DNA from 2 places in the Corynebacterium appendicis CIP 107643 genome. Region 1 is predicted to be linked to the other one. Evidence: predicted binding sites of a transcription regulator. Region 1 holds the regulator's gene; the other holds the start of a gene.
The links. The regulator LexA, encoded in region 1, represses DNA repair genes until DNA is damaged. The targets are predictions, from matches to a motif close to CGAACANNTGTTCG.
Positions count from the first base shown of each region.

Region 2: CAPP_RS07895 (SAV_6107 family HEPN domain-containing protein) is a predicted target of LexA. The motif match lies at 1,559-1,572, and genes of this name have one in related genera.

Region 1 is NZ_CP046976.1:1,412,882-1,416,288, reverse strand. Features, by position in the region: gene CAPP_RS06950 (1-phosphofructokinase family hexose kinase) at 1-175, opposite strand, end outside; gene sugR (transcriptional regulator SugR) at 382-1,161, opposite strand; gene lexA (transcriptional repressor LexA) at 1,294-1,968, opposite strand; gene CAPP_RS06935 (hypothetical protein) at 2,249-2,620, shown strand; gene nrdR (transcriptional regulator NrdR) at 2,656-3,120, shown strand; gene hrpA (ATP-dependent RNA helicase HrpA) at 3,173-3,407, opposite strand, start outside.
Region 2 is NZ_CP046976.1:1,609,870-1,613,276, reverse strand. Features, by position in the region: gene CAPP_RS07905 (polyprenyl synthetase family protein) at 1-822, opposite strand, end outside; gene CAPP_RS07900 (GNAT family N-acetyltransferase) at 866-1,450, opposite strand; gene CAPP_RS07895 (SAV_6107 family HEPN domain-containing protein) at 1,695-2,132, shown strand; gene CAPP_RS07890 (DUF3040 domain-containing protein) at 2,246-2,638, shown strand; gene mraZ (division/cell wall cluster transcriptional repressor MraZ) at 3,113-3,407, shown strand, end outside.

The sequences.
Region 1 (3,407 bases):
CGGGGATGACGGCGATAGTCTCGCGGCCGGCCTTCAGCACAGCGTTGGAGACATTGATGCCTTTGCCTCCCGGCTCGCGGGTGCTTTCCGACACGCGGAGAACGTCGCCCGGGTCGAGCGCGACGACGGACAGTGTCGCGTCGATGCTCGGATTGGCCGTGAAAGTGACAATCACGGGACATTCCCTTCCTGGACCTTGTGCGCAGGCAAGCGCGGGTGATCAGGTACCGGGGGCAAATAATCCCTCAAAACGTGGGATTGCTACCCCTTAGTGTCCGATTATGCCCGTTTGTATTGGATTACTCAAGAAAATGGGCGGAGAGTTGGAGGCGATCGGCGGGGTGCGGCCACAGCGCGGCGGGGGTCCGGGACGGTAGCGATCTACTCTGCGATGACGACGTCCACGCCCAGCTCGGTCAGCTCCTCGACGAACGCGTCGGGCGCGTCGGCATCCGTGATCACCACGTCCAGGCTGTCGAGAGCCGCGAAACTGACCAAGTAGTCGCTTCCCAGTTTCGAGGAGTCGCACAGGACCACGACTTTGCGCGCATTGGTCACCATCGCGGATTTCACGGCAGCTTCCTGGGCGTCGGCCGTCGATAAGCCGTGGTCGACGGTGAGGGCATTGGTACCGATGAATGCTACGTCGGCTCGCAAAAGCGCGAGTGTGCGCAGCGCAGTGTCGCCCACGACGGCCTGGGTGATTGCGCGGACAGTCCCGCCGAGGAGCTGAACATTGAGGTCGATGTTGCTCGACAGATCGACTGCGATGGGCAGTGAATTAGTCACGAACGACAGCGACGGGGAGCGGGGCGCGTCTTTGATCATGCCGGCAAGGACGTTGATGGTCGTGCCTGAATCGAGGAAAACGGAACCGTCGGTCTCAGGGAGATACCTCAAGGCTGCTTTAGCGATCGCTGTCTTCGCTGAGGTTGCGGAACGGAACCTGGTGTCGAGCGGCAGCTCGGTGGTCAAATACGACTGGCTCGACACGGCGCCGCCATGCACTCGCTGGACGATGCCTTCGCGGTCGAGGACAGCGAGGTCGCGACGGATCGTCTCCGCAGTGACGTCGAATTTCTCGGACAGTTCGGTGACGTTGACGCGCCCCTCGACTGCTGTCAGGGACGCGATCTGGCGGCGCCGTTCTTCGGCGTACATGGGCACTTCCTTCCGGGGCCTCGGGCATGACCGTGCGAGGCGCTTAGGTTCGAGCCCTATTATTCATGTGCGTACGTCGAAATGAAGCCCGAGAGTGCCCGGGTGTGCCCGTTTCACCCCCGGGCGGGGAGGTTAGAGGCGACGAAAAACGGAAACGACCAGGCCCATGATGTCCGCATTGTCGCCCTTAATGGGGGCAAACGCATCATTGTGCGGGAGGAGCCACACACCGGTGGAGTCCTTGTGGAACTCCTTGACGGTCGCCTCTCCGTCGATAAGTGCGGCGACGAACTGTCCCTCTTCCGCGACGGGCTGCGTGCGGACGGCGACCCAGTCCCCGTCGAGAATTCCGGCGTCGCGCATGGATTCGCCCACGACCTGGAGGAGGTAGAGGTCGCCGTCGCCGACGAGTTCTTCGGGCAGAGGGAAGTATTCGGAGACGTGCTCCTCGGCGAGGATCGGATTGCCGGCCGCTATCTGGCCGAGGACTGGGATGTAGCGCGGCGCGGCCGCATCTTCCGGAGTCGGCTCAGCCTTGCGTGTCTTCCTGCCAGCGGTCTCGGGCAAGTGGCGTAGGTCGACGGCGCGCGGTTTGTTCGGGTCGCGCCGCAGAAAGCCCTTTTTCTCCAGTTCTTTCAACTGGTAGGCGACCGAGGAGGTTGATTGAAGACCTGCGGCGTCGCCGATTTCGCGGATGCTTGGCGGGTACCCGCGCAACACTACTGCGTCCTGAATGACTTCCAGGATCCGGCGTTGACGTTCAGTCAGCGACTTCAGGTCCGGCTTCTTGTCTTCTCGCTTCGGCATGGTGGGTGCGTCCTCATTTCTTCTCGATATTCGTCGTCTGCGGCGTCGGGTGAAAATCCCTCACAAACTTGGACGACTCTGCCCGGCGTTCGGTTCCCGTGCCTCTTGTCTACCACGGATGAGCAAATTTGTTCGAAAAATTTGGCGCATGCGTAGACAAAATTTTTGCGGGTTGCTATAACTCGAACATAGAAGCTATCGAACATTTACTCGAACAGCTAATGTTCGATGGTTCGCCGGGATCGTAGAATCGCAGACAAACAACGGAAGGGAACAACTCATGACTATCTCTATCGCACGCTCTAACAGCACTGATTCTCACGCTGCCGCGACGGGTTCCCGCATCCAGCCGGCCGACGTGTGGGACCTTGACCGCCGCCGCACGACTGTCGGTGGTGGGGTCAATGTTCGAACGCTGGAACCGACGAGTCGAAAATATACTCCTATCGGAAGTCGTCATTCGGAGGCGTTCGAAGTGAAGGACAATGGTTTCGAAACTCGCCGCGAGAAGACCGGCGCCGCGATCATGGGGGCGCTATTCGGCCTGGCGCTCATCGTTGGGTCCGCGTTCGGAGGCGCGTTCTCCGGTGGGGATGCTGGTTTTGCTCCGCAGGACGCCAGCACCCAGATCGCCGCAGTTTCCCACCACTAAAAGAGGGCGGGCACAAGCGGGTAGGATGCAGTCTCGTGCACTGCCCTTTTTGTCAGAACGATACGTCCCGAGTTTCCGATTCGCGCCTGGTCGACTCAGGTGCGGCGATTAGGCGCCGCCGTGAATGCACCGTGTGCGGCGGACGGTTCACCACAATGGAAAAAGCGGTCCTTACGGTGGTGAAGCGGAACGGCGTTAGCGAACCATTCGACCGCGACAAACTCATCGTCGGTGTGCGCCGCGCATGCCAAGGACGCGACGTGTCCGACGACGCGTTGAAGCGTCTGGCTCAGGAAGTCGAAGAGATCGTGCGCAGTCACGGCAGCTCCCAGATCCCGTCGAACGAGATCGGTCTCGCAATCCTGGAGCCGCTCCGCGCGCTCGACGAGGTGGCGTACCTCCGCTTCGCGTCGGTCTACAAGTCTTTCGAGAGCGCCGACGATTTCGAATCCGAGATCCGCCTCATGCGCCGCAAGGACCGCGGCATGGAAGAGCTGTAGCGCGGCCGGCCACCCGGACCAGCTGTAGCGCCGACCAAATCCCGGAACCGCGCTAGAGTTTGTCGATCATCTTCTCGATGCGCCGCGGGCTCACCGGTTTCGCGGTGCCCAGGCGCTGAGCGAATAGGCTCACACGCAGTTCTTGGATGCGCCAGTTGATGTCCTTGATCGCGCGGGACTTCGCCTGGTTGGCGGGCAGGCGCTGAAGCTTGGCGTCTCGGTAGGTCTTCACCTCGTCGATCACGGCCTGGCGGTCGGCATCGCGGTCGGGGTCGTGGTTAATGTCG
Region 2 (3,407 bases), 200 kb from region 1:
AGTCCTCTTGCCTTCGCGCAGATCGTCGCCTGCTGGCTTGCCGGTGATTGCCGGGTCGCCGAAGACTCCCAAGAGATCGTCGCGAAGCTGGAATGCGATTCCGATGTCGCGTCCGTATCCGCGGAGAGCCGCAATAGTCTCTTCGCCTGCTCCTGCCAGTGCCGCTCCTAGATGAAGCGGGCGCTCGACGGTGTACGCGGCAGTTTTGTACCGGTTCACCGAATCGGCCAGCTCCACACTCTCACTGCCGGACGCTTCCAGCGCGATGTCGAGAATCTGCCCGCCGATCACTTCCGCGCGCATGCCGCGCCACGGTTCAGCCGCGCGCTTCAGCGCCTCGTCGCTCACCCCGGAGTAACGCCACATATCGTCGCCCCACGCCAGCGCGAGGTCGCCGATGAGAATCGCAACGTTTTCGCCGTACGTGTCGGAATCCCCGTGCCAGCTGCGGTTTGCATGTTCGGCTGAGATCGCGCGGTGGACGGTCGGTTTACCGCGCCGGGTGTCGGAAGCGTCGATAATGTCGTCGTGGATGAGCGCACACGCTTGGATCAATTCGAGCGCGCTCACCGCTCGCAGCACTGCATTGGGGGATTCGGCGCAATTCTTCCCTGCGGTCGCGGCATAGCCGACCCAGCCGTATGTGGGGCGGATACGCTTTCCGCCGCCGAGAACGAAGTCGCGCAAATGGCCCACTGCCTCAGCGACTGGAGCGCCGATCTGGTTGATCTTTGCGGCGTTTTCCTGGAAGAACACTTCTAGTTCCCGTTCCACCGCCGCCGGGATGTCTGCTACCGCAAGGTGAGGTGTGCGCTCGCTCAAAGGTGGTGACTCCTTCTAACCGCAGGGTGGGGACGATTACCGCTCACTCTACCGGGGACGTATTTTCCAGCGGCAATGTCCGGCCGAGCACGGCGAAGGGCCGTGGATCGCCGGTGTATTGGAAACTGCGGAGCACATCCCCGAAACCGAGTGAGCGGTACAGCCCGAACGCGGCGTTGCTCTCTTTGGGGACCTCGGGGGTGGACAGCAAGACATAAGGCTGCGGCGCCCGCTCCAGCAGTCGCTGGATCAAAACTCTGCCGATGCCGTGGCCCTGGAGCCGGGGCGCGACGTGAATCTCCGCCAACTCGAAGTAATTTTCCACGATGTCGATCATTTTCGGGGTCATGGCGTGGCTATTCACCAGCCCGCGGCGGAGCTGCTGATCCCACCATCGCCGCTCAGATCCCTTGAACCCGTACGCGATTCCGGCGAGTTTCCCTTCGTCGAAAGCAGCGACGGCGGCGAAGTCTTCCTCCGTCGAATCGCGTCGCCAGACCGATACCCGCTGATTGTGGATGGAAATGGGGTAGCGCATGGCCGTGATGTAGAGCCCCACGAGTTCGGGCGCCATGGCGGAGAACTCGTGCGGGGACAGCTCGCGGATAGTGACGGACACGCTGTCCATCGAACCATGCGTCGCGGTCGCCTGCGTTGAAATCCCCGTTATCCACAACCGTGTGTCCTGGTTGCCCCAGCTCAGAGGGGTCGAGCGCGTTCTGTAGATCAGCAGACTCGAAAACGTGTTCGAATTGTTTGTGGGTTGTGTTGATGTCGCTTTCTAGTGTGAAAGTCACAAAAGCAGTTGGAAGCAGGAATAGAAGCAGGAAATCGAACGCCGCACGATACGGCGAGACGAGGAGGAGGTTTACATGTCTAGCGTTATTTCGGCAACGACTGGTGCGGTGTACGGAGTGGTGCCCGTCGCATCGCGGCATGACGAATTTCTCGAATCGGCTCGTGCGCTTCTTGCGGATGCGCACGCGCAGCTCGCCGCCGGTTCGTATGACTTGGCGTTGGAGAGCGCATATCGGGCGGCACTGCGCACAGCCGGGGCTGTAATCGCTCAGTCCACGGTGGTTGCAAAGCGTAAGCGTCTGCCCACTAGCGCCTGGGAGAAGCTGGCCCTGACGGGATCCCGCGGAACGTACTGGGCGAATACGTTCTCGGGCTTCTCGCGCCTGAGGGGACGGGTCGCCTCGGGGATCGAGCTGAAGCCTCGAGTGGCCGATGTGGGGCGTCTTGTTGAGCTGGCGGAAGAATTCTTTGCGGAGGCTGCTGGGGAGGGAAGTGATATGTCTGCGGCCTAGCCTGCTGCGACTGTCCTGTTTGAGGGATGGGGCGGTATGATGAGGGAACAAAACGATGCCCCTGAGCGTTGTAGTTCAGAGAAGACAGCGACCAAACCAGGCTGGGAGTGAAAGTGGCTTTATCTGAGCAGGAACAGAAGTTGCTCCGCGAAATCGAGGAGTCGCTGATGGCCGACGATCCGAAGTTCGGGTCGTCTGTGGCCTCCGCGCCCGAGCGCGGATCCGCGGGCGGTGGCTTCCGTCCGACGATGCGGGCTGTCGCCCTCATTGTGCTGGGTCTCGTGCTGCTGATCTCTGGGGTCGCTCTGGCGGCCGAAAGTCTTTGGTTCATCGCGCTCAGCATCCTTGGATTCGTGGTCATGTTCATCGGTGGCGTGTGGGGGCTGCGTGCCCCGTCTGACATCCCGCCGGCAACGCGTTCCAAGAGTGCTGGTCCGCAACCGCGCCGCGAAGGACGCGGTTCCCGCATGGAGGAGAACTTCCGCCGGCGTTTCGAAGGTCAGTAGCGCAAACTTTCTGCGGCCGCATAATTTTTAGACGGCTTTCCTGATCCCTTTCACGGAGACGTGAGGGGGATTTTTTCGTGCCTCAACGTGCCCTCACTCTTGGCTCCCCACTTCGGCCCACCGGGAGTCCCCACTTTCACCCACCGGGTCTTATTTCAGGTGTCGTTATCCAGTTTTCCTGCGGGGATGCGCTCGCGGCATGGTGGTGAGAAAGGTGCTGAAGTAGTCAAAACGGATGTTGTGAGGTGGTTGTGGTGGGATATGGCGCGGGGGGCGGGTGGACGCGCCACGTGGGATTCGTGTGTTGAACTGCGAATTCAAGACACTCGGAAAGATTTTTGAGTTCCAATGTGGCGTTTGTGGGGGATAGTGGGTTAAAGTGGGGCACAGTGAAGGGCCGGTGTGACGATGCCGGGTCGGATCTGACAAAAATTCACAGCCGGAGTCGTCGAGCGAAGGAAGGTAGGGCGCCGGATGTTTCTTGGCACCTACACCCCGAAGCTGGACGACAAAGGGCGCCTGACACTGCCCGCCAAATTCCGCGAGGGACTGGCGGACGGACTGATGGTGACCAAGGGGCAAGACCACTCGTTGGCGGTCTATCCCCGCGAGGAGTTCGCGGCCCGCGCACGTAAGGCGGCGGCGGTCTCCCGCACGAACCCGAAGGCGCGTGCGTTCATCCGTAACTTGGCGGCAAGTGCGGATGAGCAGACGCTCGACGGTTCTGGTCGCATCACGTTGTCGCCGGCGCACCGGGACTACGCGAACC